Regions from separate parts of the Streptomyces griseobrunneus genome, predicted to be linked through region 1. Evidence: riboswitches for the same ligand, from Rfam matches in the RefSeq annotation. Region 1 holds a riboswitch; each other region holds the start of a gene.
What was found. Region 1 has a riboswitch for cobalamin ahead of ACK8N7_RS10980 (ribonucleoside-diphosphate reductase subunit alpha). Riboswitches for the same ligand answer to the same signal wherever they lie in the genome.
Positions count from the first base shown of each region.

Region 2: another riboswitch for cobalamin. It lies ahead of ACK8N7_RS34405 (ABC transporter substrate-binding protein); the one in region 1 lies ahead of ACK8N7_RS10980 (ribonucleoside-diphosphate reductase subunit alpha).
Region 3: another riboswitch for cobalamin. It lies ahead of ACK8N7_RS29200 (cobalamin biosynthesis protein); the one in region 1 lies ahead of ACK8N7_RS10980 (ribonucleoside-diphosphate reductase subunit alpha).
Region 4: another riboswitch for cobalamin. It lies ahead of ACK8N7_RS37510 (MmgE/PrpD family protein); the one in region 1 lies ahead of ACK8N7_RS10980 (ribonucleoside-diphosphate reductase subunit alpha).

Region 1 covers NZ_CP177080.1:2,512,050-2,519,008, forward strand. Annotated here, with positions in the region: gene ACK8N7_RS10970 (carbon starvation CstA family protein) at 1-974, shown strand, start outside; gene ACK8N7_RS10975 (YbdD/YjiX family protein) at 971-1,174, shown strand; cobalamin riboswitch at 1,366-1,488, shown strand; gene ACK8N7_RS10980 (ribonucleoside-diphosphate reductase subunit alpha) at 1,624-4,038, shown strand; gene ACK8N7_RS10985 (ribonucleotide-diphosphate reductase subunit beta) at 4,038-5,054, shown strand; gene ACK8N7_RS10990 (hypothetical protein) at 5,051-5,260, opposite strand; gene ACK8N7_RS10995 (GlxA family transcriptional regulator) at 5,342-6,319, shown strand; gene def (peptide deformylase) at 6,342-6,959, opposite strand, start outside.
Region 2 covers NZ_CP177080.1:7,542,308-7,549,266, forward strand. Annotated here, with positions in the region: gene ACK8N7_RS34385 (beta-ketoacyl-[acyl-carrier-protein] synthase family protein) at 1-1,004, shown strand, start outside; gene ACK8N7_RS34390 (acyl-CoA dehydrogenase family protein) at 1,079-3,091, shown strand; gene ACK8N7_RS34395 (acyl carrier protein) at 3,212-3,493, shown strand; gene ACK8N7_RS34400 (beta-ketoacyl-[acyl-carrier-protein] synthase family protein) at 3,490-4,713, shown strand; cobalamin riboswitch at 4,810-4,996, shown strand; gene ACK8N7_RS34405 (ABC transporter substrate-binding protein) at 5,059-6,108, shown strand; gene ACK8N7_RS34410 (FecCD family ABC transporter permease) at 6,105-6,959, shown strand, end outside.
Region 3 covers NZ_CP177080.1:6,415,537-6,422,495, reverse strand. Annotated here, with positions in the region: gene ACK8N7_RS29210 (inorganic phosphate transporter) at 1-1,197, shown strand, start outside; gene ACK8N7_RS29205 (hypothetical protein) at 1,210-1,440, shown strand; cobalamin riboswitch at 1,591-1,722, shown strand; gene ACK8N7_RS29200 (cobalamin biosynthesis protein) at 1,848-2,813, shown strand; gene ACK8N7_RS29195 (cobyric acid synthase) at 2,852-4,510, shown strand; gene ACK8N7_RS29190 (putative cobaltochelatase) at 4,507-6,561, shown strand; gene cobO (cob(I)yrinic acid a,c-diamide adenosyltransferase) at 6,561-6,959, shown strand, end outside.
Region 4 covers NZ_CP177081.1:27,054-34,012, forward strand. Annotated here, with positions in the region: gene ACK8N7_RS37500 (hypothetical protein) at 283-480, shown strand; gene cobF (precorrin-6A synthase (deacetylating)) at 575-1,402, opposite strand; cobalamin riboswitch at 1,544-1,722, shown strand; partial or broken gene ACK8N7_RS37510 (MmgE/PrpD family protein) at 1,735-2,202, shown strand; partial or broken gene prpB (methylisocitrate lyase) at 2,194-3,032, shown strand; partial or broken gene ACK8N7_RS37520 (citrate/2-methylcitrate synthase) at 3,075-3,293, shown strand; gene lplAB (lipoate-protein ligase LplAB) at 3,388-4,452, shown strand; gene ACK8N7_RS37530 (oxygenase MpaB family protein) at 4,485-5,360, shown strand; gene ACK8N7_RS37535 (FAD-dependent monooxygenase) at 5,441-6,959, shown strand, end outside.

The DNA.
Region 1 (6,959 bases):
TCGGTGACAGCGTCCAGTCCGCCTCCCAGGCCGTCGCCAACTTCGGCTTCACCATCACCCCGGATGCCCTCGCCCAGGCCGCCAAGGACGTGGAGGAGGCGAGCCTGCTCTCCCGGACCGGCGGCGCGCCCACGTTCGCGCTCGGCATGTCGGAGATCTTCTCCGCGGTGATCGGCGGGACCGCGATGAAGGCGTTCTGGTACCACTTCGCCATCATGTTCGAGGCGCTCTTCATCCTCACCACCGTGGACGCCGGCACCCGGGTCGGGCGCTTCATGCTCCAGGACATGCTGGGCAACGCCTACAAGCCGTTCCGCGAGGTCAGCTGGAAGCCGGGGGTCTGGTTCGCCAGCGCCGTCGTGGTGGGCGGCTGGGGCTACTTCCTCTGGGTCGGTGTGCACGACCCGCTGGGCGGCATCAACCAGCTCTTCCCGCTCTTCGGCATCGCCAACCAGCTGCTGGCCGCCGTCGCGCTGGCCGTCTGCACCACCCTGCTCGTCAAGTCCGGCCGCCTGAAGTGGGCGTGGGTCACCGCGGTCCCGCTCGCCTGGGACGTGGCGGTCACCCTCACCGCGAGCTGGCAGAAGATCTTCTCGCCGGACGTGAAGGTCGGCTTCTTCGCCCAGCGCGACAAGTACCAGGCGGGCATCGACGCGGGCGAGGTGCTGCCGCCGGCCAAGTCCATGGACGACATGCAGACCGTCGTCACCAACTCCACCGTCGACGGCGTGCTGTGCACGCTCTTCGCCGTCCTCATCATCGTGGTGCTCGTGGACGCCGGCCGGGTCTGCTTCAACGCCATCCGCGACCCGGAGAGCGCCAGGCTCCACGAGGCGCCGTACGTCGAGTCCAAGCTCGTCGCCCCGGCCTCGCTCCTCGCGACCAAGGAGGAGAAGGCCGAACTGGCCGCCGCGGGCGTCGGCCCCGAGGGAGGCATCCGCAAGGAGGCGGCGGGGACAGGGAGCCGGACATGACCGGCGCGGACGTACGGCGGGTGGCGGGACGGATCCGCTGGTACGTCCGTGAACTGACCGGCGAGTCGGCGTACGACCGCTATGTGGCGCACGCCCGGTCCCACGATCCGGGCACGCCGGTCATGACCCGCCGCGCCTTCGAACACAGCCGCACGGACGCCCGCGAGGCGGACCCCCGCGAGGGCTTCCGCTGCTGCTGACCACCACCGGCCGAACGGGGCCGTCGCACCCCTCCCAGGGGCGCGGCGGCCCCATTTCGCACCCCCGCAAGAGGGCCCGCGTGCGCCGCCGATACGGAAAAAGCCGGGCGAAGAAGCCAGACCGCCGTACCGACATCTGTTCACGCCGACACAACATGTGGGGGCTTCCTCAACGAGCGCCCCCCACATGTATGCTCGACCTCGCTGTCGCCGCAGGGGAATCCGGTGCGAATCCGGAACTGTCCCGCAACGGTGTGATCAGTGTGCTTTTGCACACCCGAAGTCCGAAGACCTGTCGACAGCGCGTCCGGCTCGACCGAACCGGACGCCAGACGTCCGGGCCTCGCGGATGGGCCGGTGGACGCCGTGAGCAGTGCTGCCCTTCGGGGCATCGTGCTGCCCGGCTCCCCCGCTCGCCGCCGGCCCCCAGCCGAGCGAGGGAAAGCCCAGTGACCATCGCGCCCGCCGATCCGGTTTCAGCCACCGAATCCGCTGCCTCCACCGCGTCCGGAGCAGGCACGAACGACGGACCCGGGACCGCCCTGCTGCGGACCCTGACCGACCTCACCGTCGATCTGCCCGACACCGACCCCGGACGGGTCGCCGCCTCCGCGCTGCGCGGGCGCAACGCCCGCTCCGACGAGGCCGAGCTGCGCTCGCTGGCCACCGAGGCCGCCGCGGGGCTGATCTCCGAGGACCCGGCGTACTCCAAACTCGCCGCCCGGCTGCTGACCCGCACGATCGCGGACGAGGCCGCCGGCCAGGGCGCCACGCGCTTCTCCGCCTCCGTCGCCGTGGGCCACCGCGAGGGTCTGATCGCCGACCGCACCGCCGACTTCGTCGCGCTCCACGCGGCCGCGCTCGACGAACTCGTCGAGCAGGCCATGGCCGAGGGCGCGGACGACCGCTTCGGCTACTTCGGTCTCCGTACGCTGCACAGCCGTTACCTGCTGCGCCACCCGCTCACCCGTCAGGTCATCGAGACCCCGCAGCACTTCATGCTGCGCGTGGCCGCGGGTCTGGCCGAGGACGACTCGGTGCGGGCGCTGGACGAGGTCGCCGCGCTCTACCGGCTGATGAGCCGACTGGACTACCTCCCCTCCTCCCCCACGCTCTTCAACTCCGGCACCCGGCACCCGCAGATGTCCTCCTGCTACCTGCTGGACTCGCCCAAGGACGAGCTGGACTCGATCTACGACCGCTACCACCAGGTGGCGCGCCTCTCGAAGCACGCCGGCGGTATCGGCCTCTCCTACTCCCGTATCCGCGCCCGTGGTTCGCTGATCCGGGGCACCAACGGGCACTCCAACGGCATCGTGCCGTTCCTCAAGACGCTGGACGCCTCCGTCGCGGCGGTGAACCAGGGCGGCCGCCGCAAGGGCGCGGCGGCGGTCTACCTGGAGACCTGGCACGCGGACATCGAGGAGTTCCTGGAGCTCCGCGACAACACCGGTGAGGACCAGCGCCGTACGCACAACCTGAACCTGGCGCACTGGATCCCGGACGAGTTCATGCGCCGCGTCGACACGGACACCGACTGGTCGCTGTTCTCCCCCGCCGAGGTCCCCGAGCTGGTCGACCTCTGGGGCGACGAGTTCGACGCCGCCTACCGCGCGGCCGAGGCCAAGGGCCTGGCCCGCAAGACGATTCCGGCGCGTGAGCTGTACGGCCGGATGATGCGGACCCTCGCGCAGACCGGCCAGGGCTGGATGACGTTCAAGGACGCCTCCAACCGGACCGCGAACCAGACCGCCGAGCCGGGCCGGGTCGTGCACTCCTCGAACCTGTGCACGGAGATCCTCGAAGTCACGGACGACGGCGAGACGGCCGTCTGCAACCTGGGCTCGGTCAACCTGGGCGCCTTCGTGGCGAACGGCTCGATCGACTGGGAGCGCCTGGACGCCACCGTGCGTACCGCCGTGACGTTCCTGGACCGGGTCGTCGACATCAACTTCTACCCGACCGAGCAGGCCGGGCGCTCCAACTCCCGCTGGCGGCCGGTCGGCCTGGGCGCGATGGGCCTCCAGGACGTCTTCTTCCAGCTGCGCCTGCCCTTCGACTCCCCCGAGGCCCGCGCGCTCTCCACGAAGATCTCCGAGCGCATCATGCTCGCCGCGTACGAGGCGTCCTGCGACCTCGCCGAGCGTTCGGGCCCGCTGCCCGCATGGTCCGAGACCCGGGCCGCACGCGGTGTGCTGCACCCCGACCACTACGACACCGAGCTGAACTGGCCGGAGCGCTGGGACACCCTGCGCGCCCGGGTCGCGAAGACCGGCATGCGCAACTCGCTGCTGCTAGCCATCGCCCCGACCGCCACGATCGCCTCGATCGCCGGTGTGTACGAGTGCATCGAGCCGCAGGTCTCCAACCTGTTCAAGCGCGAGACGCTCAGCGGTGAGTTCCTCCAGGTCAACGCCTACCTGGTGAACGAGCTCAAGAAGCTCGGCGTGTGGGACGCCCGCACCCGTGAGGCGCTGCGCGAGGCGAGCGGCTCGGTGCAGGGCTTCGCCTGGATCCCCGAGGACGTGCGGGCGCTGTACCGCACCGCGTGGGAGATCCCGCAGCGCGGCCTGATCGACATGGCGGCGGCCCGTACGCCGTTCCTCGACCAGAGCCAGTCGCTCAACCTGTTCCTGGAGACGCCGACGATCGGCAAGCTCTCCTCGATGTACGCGTACGCCTGGAAGCAGGGGCTGAAGACGACGTACTACCTGCGTTCGCGCCCGGCGACCCGGATCGCCCGTGCCGCGTCCGGCCAGGCGTCGGCCGCCGCCCCCATTCCCGTACAGCAGGCTTCGGCTCCCGACGCGGACGCCATCGCCTGCTCCCTGGAAAACCCTGAGTCCTGCGAGGCCTGCCAGTAATGAGCACCAACGACACCAAGAACCTGCTCGACCCGGGCTTCGAGCTGACCCTGCGTCCCATGCGCTACCCGGACTTCTACGAGCGCTACCGGGACGCGATCAAGAACACCTGGACCGTCGAGGAGGTCGACCTCCACTCGGACGTCGCCGACCTCGCGAAGCTTTCGCCGGGTGAGCAGCACATGATCGGCCGGCTGGTGGCGTTCTTCGCGACCGGTGACTCGATCGTCTCGAACAACCTCGTGCTGACGCTGTACAAGCACATCAACTCCCCCGAGGCGCGGCTGTACCTGTCGCGGCAGCTCTTCGAGGAGGCCGTGCACGTCCAGTTCTATCTGACGCTGCTGGACACCTATCTGCCCGACCCGGACGACCGGGCGGCGGCGTTCGACGCGGTCGAGGAGATCCCCTCGATCCGCGAGAAGGCCCAGTTCTGCTTCAAGTGGATGGACTCGGTCGAGAAGATCGACCAGCTGGAGACGAAGGCCGACCGCCGCCGCTTCCTGCTGAACCTGATCTGCTTCGCGGCCTGCATCGAGGGGCTGTTCTTCTACGGCGCCTTCGCGTACGTGTACTGGTTCCGCTCGCGCGGTCTGCTGCACGGTCTCGCCACGGGCACCAACTGGGTGTTCCGTGACGAGACGATGCACATGAACTTCGCGTTCGAGGTCGTGGACACCGTCCGCAAGGAGGAGCCGGAGCTCTTCGACGACGCTCTCCAGCAGCAGGTCACCGACATGCTGAAGGAAGCGGTCGAGGCGGAGCTGCAGTTCGGCCGCGACCTGTGCGGCGATGGCCTGCCGGGCATGAACACCGAGTCGATGCGCCAGTACCTGGAGTGCGTCGCCGACCAGCGGCTCGCCCGCCTCGGCTTCCCGACGGTGTACGGGTCGGAGAACCCGTTCTCCTTCATGGAGCTGCAGGGCGTCCAGGAGCTGACGAACTTCTTCGAGCGCCGCCCGTCCGCCTACCAGGTGGCGGTCGAGGGCTCGGTCGGGTTCGACGACGACTTCTAGGCCTTCGCCCAACCCTTCGGGTAGGAGCGCCGCGTGACCTTATAAGGTCGCGCGGCGCTTTCCGTTTCCGTGGGCTGCGCCTCCCCCCGTTCCGCGTCGCGGAGCCGGCGGTCGATACGGCGCTCGCGGACGAAGCCGATGGCGGCCGGGAGAGCGACGAAGGCGAAGAGGGCGGTCACGGTGAGGTAGTCCAGGAAGAGGTTCATGGCTCCACCTTCGTCCGCCTGGAGAGATTTAGTCAGTGGCAGCACTGCCACACAGCATCAAATTCCTGCCACACTGGCTCCATGCTGAAAAACGTCGCCGCCCTGCTGCTGGACGAGGTCCACCCCTTCGAACTCGGCGTGCTGAGCGAGGTCTTCGGCCTGGACCGCAGCGAGGAGGGCCTGCCCGTCCACGACTTCGCGGTGGTCTCCGCCGAGGGCCCCGAGCTGCGCACCCACGCCGGCTTCACCATCCGCACCGAACACGGCCTGGAGCGGCTGGAGGAGGCCGACCTCATCGCCGTACCGGCGGGCAGCCACTTCATGGACCGGGAGTACCCGGAAGAGGTCCTTGAGGCGCTGCGCCGGGCCGTGGAGCGCGGGGGGCGGGTGCTGAGCGTCTGCTCCGGCGCGTACGTCCTCGGGGCGGCGGGCCTGCTGGACGGCCGCCGCTGCACGACGCACTGGCGCCACGCGGCGGAGCTGGCCCGCCGCTATCCGAAGGCGATCGTGGAGCCGGACGTGCTGTACGTCGACGAGGGCCCGGTGATCACCTCGGCCGGGACCGCCGCCGGGATCGACGCCTGCCTCCACCTGGTGCGCCAGGCGTACGGGCAGGACGCGGCCAACACCATCGCCCGGCGCATGGTGGTGCCGCCGCACCGGGACGGCGGGCAGGCGCAGTACATCAGCCGCCCGCTGCCCCGGAACGCGTGCGACACGGTCGGCTCCACGCTGGCGTGGATGGAGCACCACCTGGACCGGGAGATGTCGGTGGAGCAGCTGGCGGCGCTGGCCCACATGTCGCCGCGCACCTTCGCCCGCCGGTTCCAGCAGGAGACCGGGACGACTCCGTACCGCTGGCTGCTGCGGCAGCGGGTGCTGCTGGCCCAGCATCTGCTGGAGACCTCCGACCGGACGATCGACACGATCGCCGGGCAGACGGGCTTCGGCACGGCGGCGACCCTGCGCCACCAGTTCGTCCGCACGCTCGGGACGACGCCGAACGCCTACCGCCGGACCTTCCGGGGCCCGGCGGGCACGGTGCCCGACGTCGCCTGAGCGCGGTGCGGGTGGGGCGTGCTCAGGCGTTCGGGACGGTCTCGTAGCGCGGGGTGCCCTCTTCCATCTGCCGCAGCGCGTCCTTGCGGTCGCGCTTGGAGAGCCGGTCGATGTACAGGTAGCCGTAGAGGTGGTCCGTCTCGTGCTGGAGGCAGCGCGCGAAGTAGCCGCTGCCGCGCACCTTGATCGGGTTGCCCTGGGCGTCCTGGCCGCGCACCACCGCGTAGTCGGGGCGGGCCAGGGAGGCGTACGCGGTCGGGACCGAGAGGCAGCCCTCGTTGGAGTCGTCCAGCACCCGCGCCTCGGGGGCCAGCTCCTCCAGGACCGGGTTGCAGACCACGCCGGTGTGCCGGTTGCCGTCGTCGTCCGGGCAGTCGTAGACGAAGACCTTGAGGTCGACGCCGATCTGGTTGGCCGCCAGGCCCACGCCCTCGGCCGTCTTCTGGCTGGCGAACATGTCGTCGATCAGCTGGGCCAGCTCGTCGCCGAACTCGGTGACGTCCTTGCACTCCTTGTGCAGCACCGGGTTGCCCACGACCGTGATCGGACGCGACGTGCCGCGCTCCCGGTACGCGGCCTCGCGCGCCTCGCAGTCCTCGGTGTCGACGATGAACCCCTCGTCGTCCACGCCGATCCGCCC
Region 2 (6,959 bases), 5.0 Mb from region 1:
AACTGGCCGTCGTCGCGGCCCGGCAGGCTGTCGCCGACGCCGGTCTCGACCCGGCGGTGTGGGACGGCGGCCGGGTCGGCGTGGTGCTCGGCGTCGGCGTCGGGGGCGTCTCCGTCCTCGTGGACAACGCCGCCAAGCTGGCGGCCTCGGGCCCCGAGGCCGTCTCCCCGCTGCTCGTCCCGATGATGATCCCCAACGCGGCGGCGGGCGAGGTCGCCATCGCCCTGAAGGCGGGCGGCCCGAGCCTCGCCCCCGCCACCGCCTGCGCCTCCGGGGCCACCGCCGTCGCCGTCGCCCGCGATCTGCTGCTCGGCGGCAGTTGTGACGTGGTGGTTGCCGGGGGCGCCGAGTCGGTGCTGACCCCGCTGGTGGTGACCGCCTTCGCCCGGATGGGCGCGCTCTCCACCCGTACCGCCGATCCGGCGGGCGCGTCCCGGCCGTTCGCCGCCGACCGGGACGGCTTCGTGATCGGTGAGGGTGCCGCCATGCTCGTCCTGGAGCGCGAGGAGACGGCCCGCGCTCGGGGCGGCCGGGCGCGGGCCCTGCTCACCGGGGCCGGGTCCAGCACGGACGCCCACCACCCCACCGCCCCGGCCCCCGACGGTCGCGGCGCCCAGCGCGCGGTGCAGTCGGCCCTCGACCAGGCGGGCTGGGCGCCGCGCGATGTCGACCACATCAATGCCCACGGCACCTCCACCCCCCTCAACGACGCCATGGAGACCACCCTCATCTCCCGGCTCTTCCCGCACCGCCCGCCGGTCACCGCCCCCAAGGGCGTCATCGGCCACACCCTCGCGGCGGCGGGCGCGATCGAGGCGGTCGCCACCGTCCTGACGCTGGAACGCTCCCTCATCCCGCCGATCGCCAATCTGGACTCCCTCCCCGACGCCTTCCCGCTCGACTGCGTGGTGAAGGAACCCCGCCACCAGCGGGTCGAGCGGGCGGTGAGCCACTCCTTCGGCTTCGGTGGGCACAACGTGGCGCTCGCCTTCCAACGCACCTGACCCAACAGGGCCGTTCGGGACGGCGAGGGGTGTCCTCGCCGTTCCTTGATCGTTACTCTGTCGTGACCGTATCCATGCATGAACCGGCCCAGCCGTCCACCAGCGATCTGCTCACCCGAGTCCTCTACGGCGACAACTTCCGCCAGGAGCACGGATTCTGGCGGCGACTGCTCACAACAGAACCGTTTCGGCGCTCCGGTGGCGGCACCCCAGACGAGCGGCTCGCCCTCTCCTACCACCGCCTGCGCATCCTCAACGACACGCTCGACAGCGGCGCGAGGCTGGCCGCGGACCCCCGCGCGCTGGCCGCCCTGCACGAATGGCTCGGACCCGTCGACCCGGCGCTGACCACCGTCGCGGGCATCCACTACAACCTCTTCCTCGGCAGCCTCCTCGACCACGACCCCGGTACGCCGCGCGACCTCTCGGACTTCCTGGAGCTGCGGTCCATCGGCACCTTCCTCTGTACGGAGGTGGCGCACGGCAACGACGCGGCGGCCGTCGAGACGACCGCGACGTACGACCGTGAACGCGACGGCTTCGTCCTGCACACCCCGCACGCCGGGGCCCAGAAGTTCATGCCCAACACCAGCCCCGCCGGGGGCCCCAAGACCGGTGTGGTGGCCGCCCGGCTCCTCGCCGACGGAACCGACCACGGGGTCTTCCTCTTCCTCGCCCCGCTCACCGACGACCTCACCGCTCTGCCCGGCGTACGGGTACGGCGGCTGCCCGGCCGCATGGGCTCCCCGGTCGACCACTGCCTCACCTCCTTCGACCGGTACTTCGTCCCGCGCGACGCCCTGCTCGCCGGGGAGCAGGGACGGATCGGCGAGGACGGACGGTTCACCAGCGAACTGGCCAACCGCAGAAGGCGGTTCCTCCTCTCCATCGGGCGCGTCACCCCCGGCAAGCTCTCCATGAGCGCCTGCGCGGTCGGCTCCGCCCGGGTCACCCTCGCCATCGCCGTGCGGTACGCCGGCCACCGGCTGGTCTCCGGATCGCGGGGCGCGCAGCGGGTGCCGGTCTACGCCCATCGCACCCACCACGGCCCGCTGGCCGGGGCGATGGCCACCGTCTTCGCGATGAGCCTCCTCCACCGCAGGGCCCTGGACCGCTGGGAGTCCGCCCCCGCCCCCGACCGGGACGAGGCCGAGCGGCTGGTCGCCGTCGCCAAGGGGTGGATCACCTGGCGGGCCCGGGAGGTCATCGTCGAGTGCCGGGAGCGGTGCGGGGCGCAGGGACTGCTGGAGAACAACGGCATGACCGAGCTGTTCACCGGCATCGAGGGTGCGATCACCGCCGAGGGCGACAACCTCGCCGTCCACGCCAAGGCCGCCGCCGAGATGCTGTTCAGCGCCACGCTCCGGGAGGAGGAACCGGAGGAGGACCCCGGCGAGCTGGACGATCCCCGGTTCCTTGGCCGGCTGCTCGCGGCGGTGGAGGACATCTGGTTCGACCGCGCCCGGGAGCGGATCAGCGCCGCCCCGGCCGGTGACCCGCTCGGCCGGTGGAACGCCGCATCGGGTCCTGCGCTGCGCGGGGTGGAGGCGTACGGCTACCGGCAGGCGAGCGAGGCGTACGCGCAGTCCACCGCCGCCCTGTCCGAGGGGCCGGCCCGTGAGCGGCTGACCGAACTGCACCGTCTTTTCGCCCTCCAGTGGGTCGCCCGCAACAGCGGTGACCTGCTGGCCACCGGACGGCTGACCGCCGAACAGGTGTCCTTGCTGCCCGACGCGGTGGAGCGGCTCATCGCGACCGTGGCCCGGCACGCCCCCGCCCTGGTGAAGTCGTTCGCGCTGCCGGAACGCCTGATGTCGGACTGGCCGATCGCCGGACCCGGTTACGCGGACGCCTACGACGACCCGGAGGGGTCCTGGCACCGGCACCGCAGGGCCGGGGCCGGGAGCCGCACAGCGGATTTCCGGCGGCCCGTCTGTGGCAGCAAACGGCGTCCGCTGCGCGAGAAGGTGGCGGCGCTCGGTACCCGCGGAGTGCTGCTCGCGTACTGGGGAACCACGTCCGTGCTCTCCCGATGGTTCGAGAAGCCGCAGGTGAGCGTAGACGAATCGGTTCGCCCCAAGGCGTAACCGGAAGATCGTCATCCAGTTACATCGGGCGGTGGGGTTACGTTCAACCACCCGCCATTCGTGAAGCTGCCGACGAGCCGCCGAAGAGCTGCCGACCAGCTGTCGATGAGAGGAAACACCGTGAAGACCCAGACCATCCACCCGAAGATCACCGAGGTGCTGACCGAGACGTTCAAGGTGCCCGCAGTCGAAATCCTGCCGGAGTCCACGATGGACAGCCTGGAGATGGACTCCCTGGCGGTCGCCGAGTTCGCCGTCATCATCAAGGAGACCCTGGGCGTCGCCGCCGACTCCGAGAAGCTCTACAAGGACGCCACGCTCGCCGACATCTCCGCGTTCATCGACGCGGCCGTCGGCGGCGAGGCGGCAGTCGGTTCGGTGCCGGTGAGCAACACCCGATGAACCGACCCGCCATCGCCGTCACCGGTCTGGGGATGATCACCCCGGCCGGCCACACCACCGACACCACCTGGGACGGGGTCTGCCGCGGCGAGTCCTTCGCGCGCACCGTCCCCGAACTGCACGGCTGCGCCATCGACTTCGCCTGTACGGTCACCGGCATCGACCTGGACGAGGCGGTCGGCGGCCGCAGCGCCTTCCGCATGGGCCGGTACGTCAAGCTCGCCGTCCTCGCCGCCCGGGAGGCGGTGACCGACGCCGGGCTCGACCCCGCCCGCTGGGACGGCGCCCGCGTCGCCGTCGTCGTCGGCACCAGCAGCGGGGGATCCGCCGGACTCACCGAACAGGCCGTCGCCCTGGAGCGGCGCGGCCCCGAGGCCACCTCGCCCTCGGGCATCCTGCTCACCATCCCGAGCATGCCCGCGGCCGAGATCGCGATCCAGATGAAGGCCACGGGCCCCAGCCTGGCACCGTGCACCGCGTGTTCCTCCGGGGTGACCGCCCTCTCGGTGGCCCGCGACATGCTGGCGCTCGGACAGTGCGACATCGCGATCGCCGGAGCCACCGAGTCGATCGTCTTCCCGGTCGCCATGACCGGCTTCGCCCGCTCGGGCGCGGCGGCGCTGCGGGACGGGGACCCCGCCCGTCTCTGCCGCCCCTTCGCCGCCGACCGGGCCGGGCTCGTCATGGGCGAAGGCGCCGCGATCATGGTCCTGGAGCGGGCCGAGGACGCCCGCGCCAGGGGAGCGGTCCCCCGTGCGCTGCTGGCCGGCACCGGCGCCACGACCGACGCCCACCACCCCACCAGCCCGCACCCCTCCGGGGCGGTCGCCCAGGCCGCCGTGGACGCGGCGCTGGCCGATGCGGGCTGGCGGGCCGAGGACGTCGACCACGTCAACGCGCACGGGACCTCGACCCCCCTCAACGACGCGACGGAAGCCGCCCTCATCGGCCGGGCCTACCCGCACCGGCCGCCCGTCACCGCCCCCAAGGGCGTCCTGGGCCACTGCATGGGGGCGGCCGGTGCCATCGAGGCGGGGCTGACCGTCCTGACGCTCCAGCACGGCATCGTCCCGCCGATCGCGAACCTGGACGCCCCCGACCCCGGGTTCGCCATCGACTGCGTCACCAAGATCCCGCGTGAGCTGCCCGTACGACGGGCCGTCAGCCACTCCTTCGGGTTCGGCGGACAGAACGCGGTGATCGCCCTGCAGGCTCCGTAAAAGGGGCGGCCGGGCCGGGGCGGCGGGACGATCCCGCGCCGCACCGGCCCGGCAGGGACCGGTACGCGCACCGGCTCTGAGCTGCGCGAAGACCCGTGATAGCTTGCCGGGGCCAGTCGAACCCCAGCGACGGGGTCAGGGAATCCGGTGCGAGACCGGAACTGACGCGCAGCGGTGAGGGGGACGGGCGGGGCCACGGCCACTGGAGCACGGGAGTGTTCCGGGAAGGCGTCCCGCCCGGACGAACCCGAGTCCGAAGACCTGCTGGCACCCGCGCCCCGCACCGGGGGCACGGGAACCGTACGACGGGCTCCGCGGCTGGGCCCAGAGACACCGAGGTCCTCCGTGCTGTCCAAGGCCACCCCTGCCCCGATACGCACCGCCGCCCTGTTCGCGGCGGGACTCGTCCTGCTCACGGCCTGCGGCGGCGGGTCCACCACCCCGTCCGCCGACGGCGGCGACAAGGCCGACGGCTTCCCGCTCACCCTCAAGAACTGCGGGCGAACCGTCACCGTGAAGGCAGCGCCCCAGCGGGCCGTCTCGGTCGACCAGGGCTCGACCGAGATCCTGCTCTCCCTCGGCCTCGCCGACCGGATCGCGGGAACCGCGACCTGGAGCGACCCGGTCATGAAGGGCCTGGAGAAGGCCAACGCGGGCGTCGAGCGCATCTCCGACAACCGGCCCTCCTCGGAGAAGGTCCTCGACAAGGAGCCCGACTTCCTCAGCGCCTCCTTCGCCTCCACCCTCGCCAGGGGCGGTGTCGCCCCCCGCGAACAGTTCGAGAAGCTGGGCGTCCCCACCTACATCTCGCCCGCCGACTGCATCGGCAAGGACAACAGCGGCGGCGGCGACGGAGCCCGTACCGAGCCCCTCACCATGGACAGCGTCTACATCGAAGTCCACGAACTGGCCCAGGTGTTCGGCGTTCCCGAGCGCGGCGACGCCCTGGTGAAGAAGCTCCGGGCCCGGGTGGCGAAGGCCACCGACGGCATCGACGCCTCGAACGCCTCCCTCCTCTACTGGTTCTCCGACTCCAAGGCCCCCTACCTCGCGGGCTGCTGCGGCGCCCCCGGCGTCATCACCCGCGAACTCGGCGCGAGGAACGTCTTCGACGACACCCACGACGAATGGCCCCAGATCAGCTGGGAGACCGTCGCCGACCGCAACCCCGACGTCCTGGTCATCGGCGACCTGAGCCGCACGATGCAGACGGCCGAGAGCGCCGGGAAGAAGATCGAGTTCCTGGAGTCCAACCCGGTCACGAAGACCATGGACGCCGTCAGGAACCGCCGGTACGTGCTGCTCAGCGGCCAGGCCATGAACCCCACCATCCGGACGGTCGAGGGACTGGAGCGCGTCGCCGCCGGGCTGCGCGACTTCGGGCTCACGGGGTGAGCGGCGGCAACCCGGCGGTGCGGGAGACCGCGGAGCTGAAGGCACCGGCGGCGCCGGGCCCGGTACGGAGCGGCGGCCCGGTCGCGGTGCTGCTCTGGACCGGCGGGCTCCTGCTCCTGCTGCTCTCCGTCGCCGTCGCCGTCACGATCGGGCCCGCCCGGATCTCCGTCCCCGACGTCTGGTCCGCCGTCGCCTCCCACCTCGGCTTCGGCGCATCGGAGCTGAGCCCGATCCGGGACGGCATCATCTGGAACCTGCGCATGCCCCGCACCCTGCTCGCCGCCGTGTGCGGCGCCGGGCTCGCGGTGTGCGGCACGGTGATGCAGTCCCTGCTGCGCAACCCGCTCGCCGACCCCTTCGTGCTCGGCGTCTCCTCCGGGGCCTCCACCGGGGCGGTCGTCGTGGTCGTCCTCGGCGTCGGCGGGGGAGCGGTGTCGCTGTCGGCCGGGGCCTTCGCCGGGGCCATCTGCTCGTTCGCCCTGGTCATGCTCCTCAGCCACACCCTCGGTGCCACCACCGACCGGGTGGTGCTCTCCGGAGTCGCAGCGATGCAGCTCTTCTCCGCCCTGACCTCCTTCGTCGTCATGACCTCCGCCGACGCCGAGCAGACCCGCGGAGTGCTGTTCTGGCTCCTCGGCTCGCTCAGCGGCGTCGGCTGGAGCGAGGTCGCCCTCTGCACCGCCGTCCTCGCCGGCTGCCTGGTGATCTGCCTGGCCCACGCCCGTACGCTCGACGCCTTCGCCTTCGGGCAGGACGCCGCCGCCGCGCTCGGCGTCAATGTCGCCCGCACCCGGATCGTGCTGCTGTGCACCACCGCCCTGCTGACCGCGGCCCTCGTCAGCTCGGCCGGG
Region 3 (6,959 bases), 3.9 Mb from region 1:
GGTTTCCACGACACCGCCAACGCGATGGCTACCACCATCTCGACCGGCGCCCTGAAGCCCAAGACAGCGGTGGCCATGTCCGCCGTTCTCAACCTCATCGGCGCGTTCCTGTCGGTGGAGGTCGCCAAGACGATCTCCGGCGGGATCGTCAACGAGAACGGCCTCAGAACCGAGGTCATCTTCGCGGCGCTCGTCGGCGCCATCCTGTGGAATCTGCTGACCTGGCTGGTCGGCCTGCCCTCCAGTTCCTCCCACGCCCTGTTCGGCGGCCTGATCGGCGCCGCCGTCATGTCGGCCGGCTGGTCCTCGATCAACGGCGGCACCGTCGTCACCAAGGTGCTGCTGCCCGCGATCGCCGCCCCGCTGGTCGCCGGTCTCGCCGCGATGCTGGCCACGCGGCTGACGTACCGGATCAACCGGAACGTCACCGACCCGAACCAGCTCAAGTCGACGGCGAAGGGCTACCGGGCGGGGCAGATCGCCTCGGCCGGTCTCGTCTCGCTCGCCCACGGCACCAACGACGCCCAGAAGACGATGGGCATCATCACCCTGGCCCTGGTCACCGGCGGCGTCCTCGCCCCCGGCTCCAACCCGCCGATGTGGGTCATCGTCTCCGCCGGTGTCGCCATCGCGCTCGGCACCTACCTCGGTGGCTGGCGCATCATCCGCACCATGGGCAGCGGCCTGACCGACCTGAAGCCGCCGCAGGGCTTCGCCGCCCAGACCAGTGCGGCGACCGTCATCCTGGCCTCCTCGCACCTCGGCTTCTCCCTCTCCACCACCCAGTCCTGCTCCGGCGCCGTCATGGGCGCGGGCCTCGGCCGCAAGGGAGGCGTGGTCCGCTGGTCCACCGCCACCCGGATGTTCGTCGCCTGGGGTCTGACGCTCCCGGCCGCCGGCCTGGTCGGCGCGGGTGCCGAGTTCCTCACCAAGCAGGGCCCCTGGGGCATCGCCGTCACCGCGACCCTGCTGGTCGGGGGCTCCTTCGCCATCTGGCTGGCCTCGCGCCGCCAGCCGGTCGACCACACCAACGTCAACGAGACGGCCGGTGCCGACGAGCCCCAGGGTGTCGTCACCACCGCCATGGCAGCGGTCCAGACGCCGCCCATCGGCACCATCCCCAACGACCTCATGACCACCATCCCGGCCCCGGCCGCCTCGCCCGACGACACGGCGCGGCCCTCGGCCACGGTGTAAGGACAGATCCGTATGAAAATCGACTGGGCAGCTCTCGCCTCCGTCTTCGGTGTCAGTCTCGTGGTCACCGTCGCGCTGGTCGGCCTCTTCACCGTGGGCATCGTCGCCCTCTCCAAGCTGTCGGCCACGGCCGGCGGCAGCGCCTCAGGCGGATCGGCCGCACTGGCGCGCACCGGCGCGTACGCCTGCTTCGCGGCGTGCGTCGCGGCGGTCGCGTACGGCATCTATCTGATCGTCGCCTGACGCACCCACCGCACTCCCCCGGGCCGGACACACCCACCGTGTGTCCGGCCCGATGTGCGTCTGCGCACACTGGAGCTCCGCAGGTCAACAGCAGGTTGACGGCTGTTCTCGCAGCGTGGTGGACTGCCGGAGCCATTTACGGCGACAGCAGAGGAAGCCGGTGCGAATCCGGCGCGGTCCCGCCACTGTCACCGGGGAGCACTCCCCCACACCGGATGTCACGGCCCTCGTCACGCGGGCTGGAAGGCCGGGGGAAGTGCGGATCCGGAAGCCAGGAGACTCTCGTCGCCGGTCACGTCGAACCAGGGCGCGGACCCTGAGTGAGGACATAAGCCATGCCCGGCCGCCGTGCGCCGCATCCTGTTCCTCTCCATGCCGGAACCCCTCTGCCCTCGGCGGGCTGATCCGTGCGTGTCGATCGCGTCTTCGCGTACGGCGCCACCGCCGGGCTGATCGCCGACGCGTTGCTGGGCGACCCGCGCCGGGGGCATCCCGTAGCCGGTTTCGGCCGGGCCGCCGCGCGGGTGGAGTCCCTGCTGTGGCGTGACGACCGCGGCCGGGGCGCGCTGCACACCCTCGTCTGCGCCGGAGGCGCCGTGGGGGCCGCCGCACTGGCCGCCCGTGCCGTACGAGGCCGCCCCGTGCTCGCCGTCGCGCTGACCGCCGCCGCCACCTGGTCGGTCGTCGGCGGTACGTCGCTGGGCCGGGAGGCCCGCGCCATCGGCGGCGCGCTGGCCGCCGGGGACCTCGATGTGGCCCGGGAGCGGCTGCCGCATCTGTGCGGGCGCGATCCGCACTCGCTGGACGGGCCGCAGATCGCCCGCGCCGTCGTCGAGTCGGTCGCCGAGAACACCTCGGACGCCGTCGTCGGCGCGCTGGTGTGGGGGGCGATCGGCGGGGTGCCGGGGCTCGTCGGCTTCCGGGCCGTGAACACGCTCGACGCGATGGTCGGCCACAAGTCGCCCCGCCACCGCCGTTACGGCTGGGCCTCGGCCCGCCTGGACGACCTCGCGGGGTGGCCCGGTGCCCGGCTGACGGCCGCGCTGGCCGTGGTGGCGGGCGGGCGGCCCTCGGAGGCCGTACGCGCCTGGAAGGCGGACGCGGGGCGCCACCCGAGCCCGAACGCGGGGCCGGTGGAGGCCGCGTTCGCCGGGGCTCTCGGCGTACGGCTCGGCGGGACGCTGGCGTACGCGGGGCGCGTCGAGCACCGGCCGGTCCTGAACGGGGAGTCCGGGCGGGATGTGCGGAGTGCGGACATCGAACGCGCGGTGCGGCTGTCGCGCCGGGTGAGTCTGCTGGCCCTCGGCGTGTGCGTGGTGGGCCGGACGGCCGTGGGGCACCTGGTCGCGGGACGGAAGCGGGGACGGGCATGAGTGGGTCCGGGGAACGCGGTACGGGAAGGGGAGCGGGCATGGGTGGCGGGCTGCTGGTCGCGGGGACCACATCGGACGCGGGCAAGAGCGTCGTCACGGCGGGCATCTGCCGCTGGCTGGTGCGCCGGGGCGTGAAGGTCGCGCCCTTCAAGGCGCAGAACATGTCCCTCAACTCCTTCGTCACCCGCGAGGGCGCGGAGATCGGGCGCGCCCAGGCCATGCAGGCGCAGGCCGCCCGGGTGGAGCCGACCGCGCTGATGAACCCGGTCCTGCTCAAGCCCGGCAGCGACCGCTCCAGCCAGGTCGTCCTGATGGGCAGGCCGGTGGGAGAGATGAGCGCCAGGGGCTACCACGGCGGCCGCCAGGAGGCCCTGCTCGGGACGGTCGTGGACTGCCTGGAGCAGCTGCGGTCGAGCTATGACGCGGTGATCTGTGAAGGGGCCGGGTCGCCGGCCGAGATCAACCTGCGGCGCACGGACATCGTGAACATGGGGATCGCGCGGGCCGCGAAGTTCCCCGTGCTGGTGGTCGGGGACATCGACCGGGGCGGGGTCTTCGCCTCGTTCTTCGGGACCACGGCGCTGCTGAGCGCCGAGGACCAGTCGCTGGTCGCGGGGTACCTGGTGAACAAGTTCCGGGGTGACGTCTCGCTGCTGGAGCCGGGCCTGGACATGCTGTACGGGCTGACCGGGCGGCGGACGTACGGCGTGCTGCCGTACGCCCACGGGCTCGGTATCGACGAGGAGGACGGCCTGCGGGTCTCCTTGCGGGGTGCGGTGCGGGAGTCGGCCGTGGCTCCCCCGCACGGCGAGGACGTGCTGCGGGTCGCGGTCTGCGCGGTGCCGCTGATGTCGAACTTCACGGACGTGGACGCGCTGGCCGCCGAACCGGGCGTCGTCGTGCGGTTCGTGGACCGGGCCGACGAGCTGGCCGACGCGGACCTGGTCATCGTGCCCGGGACGCGCGGCACGGTGAAGGCGCTGGCCTGGCTGCGGGAGCGGGGCCTCGCCGACGCGCTGGTGCGGCGGGCGGCGGAGGGCCGGCCGGTGCTGGGGATCTGCGGCGGGTTCCAGGTGCTCGGTGAGCGGATCGAGGACGAGGTGGAGTCGCGGGCCGGGGTCGTGGACGGGTTGGGGCTGCTGCCGGTGCGGGTTCGCTTCGACCGGGCCAAGACGCTGGCGCGGCCGGTGGGTTCGGCGCTCGGGGAGCCGGTGGAGGGGTACGAGATCCACCACGGGGTGGCCGATGTGCAGGGCGGGGAGCCGTTCCTGGACGGGTGCCGGGTGGGGGCGGTGTGGGGGACGCACTGGCACGGGTCGCTGGAGAGCGACGGGTTCCGGCGGCGGTTCCTGGTGGAGGTGGCGCGGGCCGCCGGGCGGCGGTTCGTTCCCGCGCCGGACACGAGTTTCGGGGTGTTGCGGGAGGAGCAGCTGGACCGGCTGGGGGATCTGGTGGAGGAGCATGCGGATACGGATGCGTTGTGGCGGTTGATCGAGGGGGGTGCGCCGGTGGGGTTGCCGTTCGTGCCGCCGGGGGCGCCGCCCGCTGTGCCGGGTGCGGCGGAGAGTCGGGGCGCTGCCCCGGGCCCCGCTCCTCAATCGCCGGAGGGGCTTGAAATGGCTCGCCCGGAGGCGCTGGGAGAAGCCCGTAATTCCCAGGGGCTTGATTTTGTTGACGTCGACCAGGAGGCCAAGTGAGTACGCCGTATCCCTTCACCGCGATCGTCGGGCAGGACGACCTGCGGCTCGGGCTGTTGCTGAACGCTGTCAGTCCGGCCGTCGGTGGTGTGCTCGTGCGGGGCGAGAAGGGGACCGCCAAGTCCACCGCCGTCCGGGCGCTGGCCGCGCTCGTGCCCGAGGTCTCCGTCGTTCCGGGGTGCCGGTTCTCCTGTGATCCCGGCTCCCCCGATCCCGCGTGTCCTGATGGGCCGCACGCGGACGCCGCCGGTGTGTCGCGGGCCGCGCGGACCGTGGAGCTGCCCGTCGGGGCGTCCGAGGACCGGCTCGTGGGGGCGCTGGACATCGAGCGGGCGCTCTCGGAGGGCGTGAAGGCGTTCGAGCCGGGGCTGCTGGCCGACGCGCACCGCGGGATCCTCTACGTCGACGAGGTCAACCTCCTCCACGACCACCTGGTGGACCTGCTGCTGGACGCGGCCGCCATGGGTGCCTCGTACGTCGAGCGCGAAGGCGTCTCCGTACGGCATGCGGCACGGTTCCTGCTGGTCGGGACGATGAACCCGGAAGAGGGCGAGCTGCGGCCGCAGTTGCTCGACCGGTTCGGGCTGACCGTCGAGGTGGCCGCCTCCCGGGACACCGACGAGCGGGTCGAGGTCGTGCGGCGCCGGCTCGCGTACGACGACGATCCCGGGGGCTTCGCCGCGCGCTGGGCCGAGGAGGAGTCGGCCCTGCGGGAGCGGATCGCCACCGCGCGCGCCCTGCTTCCCCAGGTGCTCCTGGGCGACGGCGTGCTGCGCCAGATCGCCGCCACCTGCGCCGCGTTCGAGGTCGACGGGATGCGGGCCGACATCGTGATGGCCCGTACCGCGACCGCGCTCGCCGCCTGGGCCGGACGTGAGGAGGTGACCGCCGACGACGTACGGCAGGCCGCTCTGCTGGCGCTCCCCCACCGGCGCCGCCGCAACCCGTTCGACGCGCCCGGCCTGGACGAGGACAAGCTGGACCAGACCCTGGACGAGGCCGCCGGGGACCAGGGGCGGAGCGACGAGGGGCAGAACAACGACGACGATCCCGATCCTGATGGGGGCGGGAACGACGACGGCGGTGGTGGCGGTGGTGGTGGTGTGCCGCCGCAGGCCGACGGGGACCGTACGCCGCCCCAGGGGGAAGGTGGCGACACGTCGTCACAGGCCCCCGAAGGCAGCCCCGACGCGCCCGGGCGGTCCGCCGGGGCCGAGCAGCAGCCGGTGGCGTCCGCCGAGCCGTTCCGTACGAAGATGCTCAGCGTGCCGGGGCTCGGTGAGGGGGCTGCCGGGCGGCGCTCCCGGGCCCGTACCGAGCACGGGCGCACCACCGGCGCGCGGCGGCCGCAGGGGTCGCTGACCAAGCTGCACCTGGCCGCGACCGTGCAGGCCGCCGCACCCCACCAGCGGGCGCGCGGGCGCTCCGGGCGGGGGCTCGTGGTGCGCCGGGACGATCTGCGGCAGGCGACCCGGGAGGGGCGTGAGGGCAACCTCGTGCTGTTCGTCGTGGACGCCTCCGGGTCGATGGCGGCCCGGCAGCGGATGAGCGCGGTCAAGGGGGCCGTGCTGTCGCTGCTGCTCGATGCCTACCAGCGGCGGGACAAGGTCGGTCTGGTCACCTTCCGGGGCAAGGACGCCGAGGTGGCGCTGCCGCCGACCTCGTCCGTGGACGCGGCCGCCTCCCGGCTGGAGTCGCTGCCGACCGGGGGGCGCACTCCGCTCGCCGCCGGGCTGCTCAAGGCCCATGACGTGCTGCGGGTGGAGCGGCTGCGCGATCCGTCGCGGCGGCCGCTGCTCGTCGTGGTGACGGACGGCCGGGCGACCGGTGGTCCGGAGCCGGTGGCGCTCGCGGGGCGGGCGGCGCGGCTGCACCAGGCCGAAGGGACGGCCTCGGTCGTCGTGGACTGCGAGTCGGGGTACGTACGCCTCGGTCTCGCCGGGGAGTTGGCCCGGGAACTGGGAGGCACCGCCGTCACGCTCGACGAGCTGCGGGCCGACTCGATCGCCGGGCTCGTCAAGGACGTCACCGCAGCCGGGAGGGCCGCTTAATGCCGCAGGGACAGCCGACATCGGTGCCGGACGACGGGCTCACCACCCGTCAGCGGCGCAACCGCCCGCTCCTGTTCGTCCACACGGGCATAGGCAAGGGCAAGTCGACCGCCGCTTTCGGGCTCGCGCTGCGGGCCTGGAACCAGGGCTGGCCGATCGGGGTGTTCCAGTTCGTGAAGTCCGCGAAGTGGAAGGTCGGCGAGGAGAACGCGCTGAAGGTGCTGGGCGCGAGCGGTGAGGGCGGCACCGTCGACTGGCACAAGATGGGCGAGGGCTGGTCCTGGGTCCAGCGCGACGGCCAGCTCGACAACGAGGAGAAGGCCCGCGAGGGCTGGGAGCAGGTCAAGCGCGACCTGGCGGCCGAGACGTACAAGCTGTATGTGCTGGACGAGTTCGCC
Region 4 (6,959 bases), on a different replicon from region 1:
GGGTGCGGGGGCGCGGAGCGGGCGCTCCCGCACTCACTGCCCGGGACCGGATCGGCAGCCTGGCAAGATCCGGCCCCGGGCAGGCAGCACGTGTCGGCCCTCCCCGCCCTGTTCCGCCTTTCGTCGCCGGTTCGCTGACTTCCGGTCAGGTCGTGCGGGCATGGTGACCCAGATGTAACCGAATGGCGTAGGCGAGCCGGAACCACAGAGCGTCACAGGCCGTTCTTCTTGCCAATACACGGCCGCCGACCCGCGGTGGCGACGAGTGAGGGAAGCGCGAATATGAAGAAGACAGTCGGGTGGGCCCAGGACGGCGACGACTGGACTATCACGGTGAACGGCACCCTGTACCGGGCCGTCGAGCGGCCCGCCGACGGGCGCGTGCACGACTATCTGGTGCGGGGGGACGACCTGACCGCCGAGTGCCCGAGCCTCGGCCACGGGCTCGGAGTGATCCGGGCGCACGAGTCCCGGAGCTGACCTCCGGCCGGCCCGGCGACGAGGTGCGGCGGCCGCCCGCGCCACGACGCGATCCGCCGCCCCTGTCCGGAGCCCCTGCTCGCGGGCCGGGGCCTCAGCCGGCCGTACCGCCTGCGCGGTGCGCGGCGTCCGCGCCCTCCGGGCCGTCCGGCCGGTGGCGCAGCAGATAGGTGTCCATGATCCAGCCGTGCCGTTCGCGGGCCTCGGCGCGCACCTGGCTGATCCGCTCGGCGACCTCGTCCAGGGGGCCGGAGACCAGGAGTTCGTCGGGGGTGCCGATGTAGGCGCCCCAGTAGATCCACAGGTCCCTGCCGGTCAGATGGGTGAAGCTCTCGTGGCCGTCGAGCATCACCACGATGTCGCCGTCGTCGTCCGGGAACCCCTCGGCGAGCCGCCTGCCGGGGGTGATGTGGATGGGGCGGCCGACCTGGTTCAGGGTGATGCGGTGGCGGGCGGCGAGCGCGGAGACGCTGCTGATCCCGGGGATCACCTCATGGCCGAATTCCACCGTGCCCCGGGCACGGATGTCCTCCAGGATCGCCAGGGTGCTGTCGTACAGGGACGGGTCGCCCCACACAAGGAAGGCCCCGCACTCCCCCGGTGCCAGCTCCTCGGTGATCAGGCGTTCGCAGGTGTCGGCGCGGCGGTGGCGCCAGTCGTGCACCGCCGAGGTGTAGCGACCGCGGTCGTCCTGGGTCCGGTCCCGCCAGGGGTCCTCGGCCTCGACGACCCGGTAGGGGCCGGTGAGGTGCTCCTCCAGGATGTCCCGCCGCAGCCGGGTCAGGGACTCCTTCTCCCGGCCCTTGCCGAGCACGAAGAAGACCTGGGCCCGGCGCATCGCCTTCACCGCGGCGAGCGTCAGATGGTCGGGGTCGCCGGCTCCCATGCCGATGACGAGGATGTGCCGTGGTGCGTCGCTCATGTCGGCCGATCATGCCAGGAGCGGGGCGGGCGGACATGCCGGGGGCGAGGCGGGCGATCGTGCCGGGGGGCGAGGCGGGGTGGACTTACCAGGACGTCCAACCATATGTTCGTGAGCAGCGGGGTGAGCGGTGTGCAGCCGGTCGCCCTCAAGGCCCGTGGTGTCAGGGAAGCCGGTGCGAATCCGGCGCGGTCCCGCCACTGTGACCGGGGAGTCCGTCCTCGCAGGACACGCCACTGACGGTGCAGAAGCCGTCGGGAAGGCATGAGGGCGCGCGCTGATCCGGGAGTCAGGATACCGGCCGCGGGATGTTCCGTGTTTCCACGAGGATGGAGCAGATCCGCTCGATCGTGCTGCACACCAGCCACCACACCCACCAGGTGATCGGCTCCGGTTCCGGGGACCCGCAGAAGTACGATCCGGCGGCGAGCCGCGAGACGCTCGACCACTCGGTGCCGTGCATCTTCGCGGTGGCGCTGGAGGACGGTGTCTGGCACCACGAGTGGTCGTACGCCCCCGAGCGGGCGCAGCGGCCCGGGACGGTCGAGCTGTGGCAGCGGATCTCCACGGTGGAGGACCCGGAGTGGACCCGGCGCTACCACGACCCGGACCCGGAGCGGCGGGCCTTCGGCGGCCGGGCGGTGGTGACCCTGGTGGACGGCACGGTGATCGAGGACGAGCTGGCGGTGGCCGACGCGCATCCGGCGGGGGCCCGGCCCTTCGACCGTTCGGGGTACGTGGCGAAGTTCCGGACGCTGGCGGAGGGCATCGTCGCGGCCGGGGACCAGGACCGGCTGTTGCGGATGCCGGGCGCGATCAACCCGTACTCGGCGCGGCTGATCCAGGAGGCCGGGTTCGAGGCGTTGTATCTGTCGGGGGCGGTACTCGCCGCCGAACTGGCGCTACCCGAAATCGGGTTGACCTCGTCGACCGAGATCGCAGCGCGGGCCCAGCAGATCGCCCGGGTCACGGATCTGCCCGCCCTGACCGACGCGGACACGGGCTTCGGCGAGCCGATGAACGCGGCGCGCACGGTCCAGTTGATGGAGGACGCGGGGCTCGCCGGGCTGCACCTGGAGGACCAGGTCAACCCCAAGCGGTGCGGCCACCTGGACGGCAAGACGCTCGTGGGGCGCGCGGAGATGGTCCGCAAGGTGCGGGCCGCCGCCGACGCCCGCCGCGATCCGGACTTCCTGCTGATGGCCCGCACCGACGCCGGGGCCCCGAGGGCCTCGAAGCGGCGATCGACCGCGCGAAGGCGTACGTGGACGCGGGCGCGGACGCCGTCTTCCCCGAAGCGCTCGCGGACGAGGGTGAGTTCGAGGCGTTCCGGGCCGCCGTCGACGTACCGCTGCTGGCGAACATGACGGAGTTCGGCAAGGGACCGCTGCTGGACACGGCGACGCTGGAGAGCCTCGGCTACAACATCGCGCTCTACCCCGTCACCCTCTTCCGCCTCGCGATGGGCGCGGTCGAGGACGGGCTGCGGACCCTGGCCGCCGAAGGCACCCAACAGGCCCTGCTGCCCCGGATGCAGACGCGTTCGCGACTGTACGAGGTGCTCGGTTACGAGGAGTACGGCGCCTTCGACTCAGCGGTCTTCGACTTCACGCTGCCGCCCGGGGCCTGAGCCGCCCGCGAACCTGTGCCGCCCGGCCGCCGGCACCCGCCCCGGCCGGGCCACCACCCCACCCTGGACTACCCCGCCGGGCTCGCGTACCACCTGATGGGGTTCGACATCGCGGCCTTCACCCCGGTCTTCGTGATGAGCCGGGTCACCGGGTGGAGCGCCCACATCAGCGAACAGCTCGAACACAACGCGCTGATCCGCCCGCTCGGCGTCTACAACGGGCCCGAGCAGCGGACCGTCCCGGCGCACACCGGTACATGAACGGGGGATGATCGACGCCCCCGCGTGCGTTATAGCCGGTTGTGTCCGGCTCATCACCGAGCCGGACCGCGGAACTGGAGCTGGAGGCGGCGCTGTGCACGGTGAGTACAAGGTTCCCGGCGGCAAGCTGGTCGTGGTGGACCTGGACGTCGAGGGCGGGGCGCTGCGGAACGTCCGCGTCGCCGGGGACTTCTTCCTCGAACCCGACGAGGCGATCCTGGCGATCGACGCGGCCCTGGAGGGTGCTCCGGCCAACACGGACACGGCGGGACTCGCGGCCCGGATCGAGGCGGCGCTGCCCGACTCCACGGTGATGCTCGGGCTGAGTGCGGAGGGTGTCGCCATCGCCGTACGCCGGGCGCTGGCGCAGGCCACGGAGTGGAGCGACTACGACTGGCAGCTGATCCACGAGGCCCCGCAGTCGCCCGCGCTGCACATGGCGCTGGACGAGGTCATCACCGCCGAGGTGGCGGCGGGGCTGCGTCCGCCGACGCTGCGGGTCTGGGAGTGGGACTCCCCCGCAGTGATCATCGGCAGCTTCCAGTCGCTGCGCAACGAGGTCGATCCGGCGGGCGTGGAGCGGCACGGGGTGAGCGTCGTACGCCGGATCTCCGGCGGCGGCGCGATGTTCGCCGAGCCGAGCTCCACCATCACCTACTCGCTGGCCGTCCCGCAGTCCCTCGTCTCGGGCCTCTCCTTCGCCGACAGTTACGCCTATCTGGACGACTGGGTCCTCGAAGCCCTCGCGGACATGGGCATCAAGGCCTGGTACCAGCCGCTCAACGACATCGCCACCGAGGTCGGCAAGATCGCGGGGGCGGCGCAGAAGCGGGTGGTGGGGCCGGACGGCGGTCCCGGGGCCGTGCTGCACCACGTGACCATGGCGTACGACATCGATGCCGACAAGATGCTGGAGGTGCTGCGGATCGGCAAGGAGAAGATGTCCGACAAGGGCACCCGGTCGGCGAAGAAGCGTGTCGACCCGTTGCGCCGGCAGACCGGTCTGCCGCGCCAGGCCGTGATCGAGCGCATGATCGAGTCGTTCCGCAAGCGCCACGGCCTCACCGCGGGCAGCGTCACCGACGCCGAGCTGGCGCGCGCCGAGGAGCTCGTACGGACGAAGTTCGCCACGCCGGAGTGGACGGCCCGGGTGCCGTAGGGACTTCTCCACGGGCCCGCATACTGGGAGGCATGGACAGAGAGCAGCCAGGATCCGGTGCACGGGAACGGCTGGGCCGGTCCCTGTTCTCCCGGGTCGCGGGTCCCTCCGGGCCGGAGAACCGGGCCCGGATCCACGGCACCCCCGGCCCCCGCTGGTTCGGCCCGGACCGGCCGGTGCGCCGGGTGCACGGGGACGCGTCCATGTTCATCGGCGGGCTGCGCGCCCTGCTCCTCCAGTCGCTGCACCCCCTCGCGATGGCCGCCGTCGCCGGCCACTCGGGGTTCAAGGGCGATCCGTGGGGGCGGCTCCAGCGGACCAGCACGTTCCTGGCGGTGACCACGTTCGGTACGACCGAGCACGCCCAGGAGGCGGTCGACCGCGTACGGGCCGTGCACGAGGGGGTGCGCGGAATCGCGCCGTCCGGTGAGCCGTACCACGCGGCCGACCCGCACCTGCTGTGCTGGGTGCACATCGCCGAGGTGGACAGCTTCCTCCGCGCCCACCAGCGGTACGGGGCGCGGCCGCTGGACGGCGCCGGGTGCGACGGATACATCCACGACATGGCGACGGTGGCCCGTGCCCTCGGCATCCCCGACCCGCCGCACGACCGCGCGGAGCTGGCGACGCGCATCGCCGCCTACCGCCCGGAGCTGCGCGCCACCCAGGAGGCCCTGGACGCGGCCCGCTTCATTCTGCTGCACCCGCCGCTGCCCTGGCCGGCCCGTCCCCCGTACGCCGTACTCGCCGCCAACGCGGTGGCCGCCCTGCCGCCGTGGGCCCGGGAGCCGCTGCGGCTTCCCCGGGTGCCGGGGGTCGAGGAGGTCTGCGTACGGCCCGCCGGGAAGGCCCTGACCAGGACCATCCGGTGGGCGATGACCCCACCGCCCGCGCCCGCTGGGGCGTGAGGGTCCCCGGGTGCCGGAGACCGCCGATGGCAGGACGATGGAGGGGACCGTAAGCAGGGGGGCCACGGCGGGAGGCCCCGGTGGCACGCAACGAAGTGACCGATGTACTCGTCGCGGGCGCCGGCCCGGTCGGGCTGACGCTCGCCGCCGAGCTGCGGCGGTCGGGGGTCTCCTGCCGGATCGTGGACCGCCTCCCGGCCCGGCTGCCGTACGCCAAGGCGGTGGGGATCCAGCCGCGCACCCTGGAGCTCTTCGACCGGATGGGCCTGGTGCGGGAGGTGCTGGACGCGGCGGTCGCGATGCGCGGGCAGCTGACGTACGTGAACGGGGCCGAGCAGGGCCGGATCGAGCTCGTCCTCCCGCCCGAGGTGCCGTACGGCTTCGCCGCGCTGCCGCAGTACGAGACCGAACGCGTCCTGGAGGAGTTCCTCGGGCGGTTCGGTACCGGGATCGAGCGCTCGACCGAGCTGGTGGCGTTCGCCCAGGACCCCGCCGGGGTGACCAGCAGGCTCACCACCGCTTCCGGGGCCGAGGAGGAGGTCCGGTCCCGGTTCCTGGTGGGGTGCGACGGGGCCCACAGCGTGGTCCGCAAGGGGCTCGGGCTCACCTTCGAGGGCGGCGCGTTCCCGGAGGAGTACATGCTCGCCGATGTGGAGGTGGGCTGGGGACTGCCGCCCGGGTACGGGGTGCGGTCCATGCACCGCGGCGAGGACGGTGCCATCGACGACCTGCTGGTCTGCATCCCGCTGCCGGGGAACGGCCGCTACCGGATGTCGATGCTGGTGCCGCCCGAGCTGTCCGCCGCCCGGCAGGCCTCCGGAACGGCGGACGGCGACGGGGTGGCCCACGGGTTGGAGGGCGGCACGGCTCCCGCGCTCGCCGACATCCAGAAGGTCCTGGACCGGCTGGCGCCGGAGCCGGTCACCGCGTCCACGCTGCGCTGGTCCTCGGTGTTCCGGATCAGCCACCGGCTGGTGGACCGGTACGGGGAGGGCCGGGTGTTCGTCGCCGGGGACGCGGCGCACATCCATCCGCCGACCGGCGCCCAGGGCATGAACACGGGTGTCCAGGACGCCTGCAATCTGGCGTGGAAGCTCGCCCTGGCCGTCGGGGGCGCCGCCCACCCGGGCCTGGTGGCGAGTTACGACGCGGAGCGGCACCCGGTGGGCGAGGAGGTGGTGGGCCGGACCGTCCGCCATGCCGCCGAGGGCGTCCAGGCCGACCCGACGGACCCTGAGACGCTGATGCTCCGCGAGGCCCAGCTGCTGATCGGCTACCGGGAGAGCCCGCTCGTGACGCCGCTGCCCCGGCCGGACGGGGCGACGCTCCGGCCCGGCGACCGGGCCCCGGACTGCGGCGGCCTCACCGGGGACATCGCCGCCTACCCGGTGCGTCTCTTCGACCTGCTGCGCGGGCGCGCCCACGTCCTGCTGGTGTACGGGAACCACCCGGCCGGTGACACACCCGCCGATCTCGCGGCTGCTGCACAGGAGTTGTCCCAGGGGCGCATGGAGACGTGCCGGATCCTGCCCGCCGACGCCCCCTGCGAGGTGACCCCCGGGGTCCCCCATCACCACGACAGCCAGGGCGAGTTCGCAC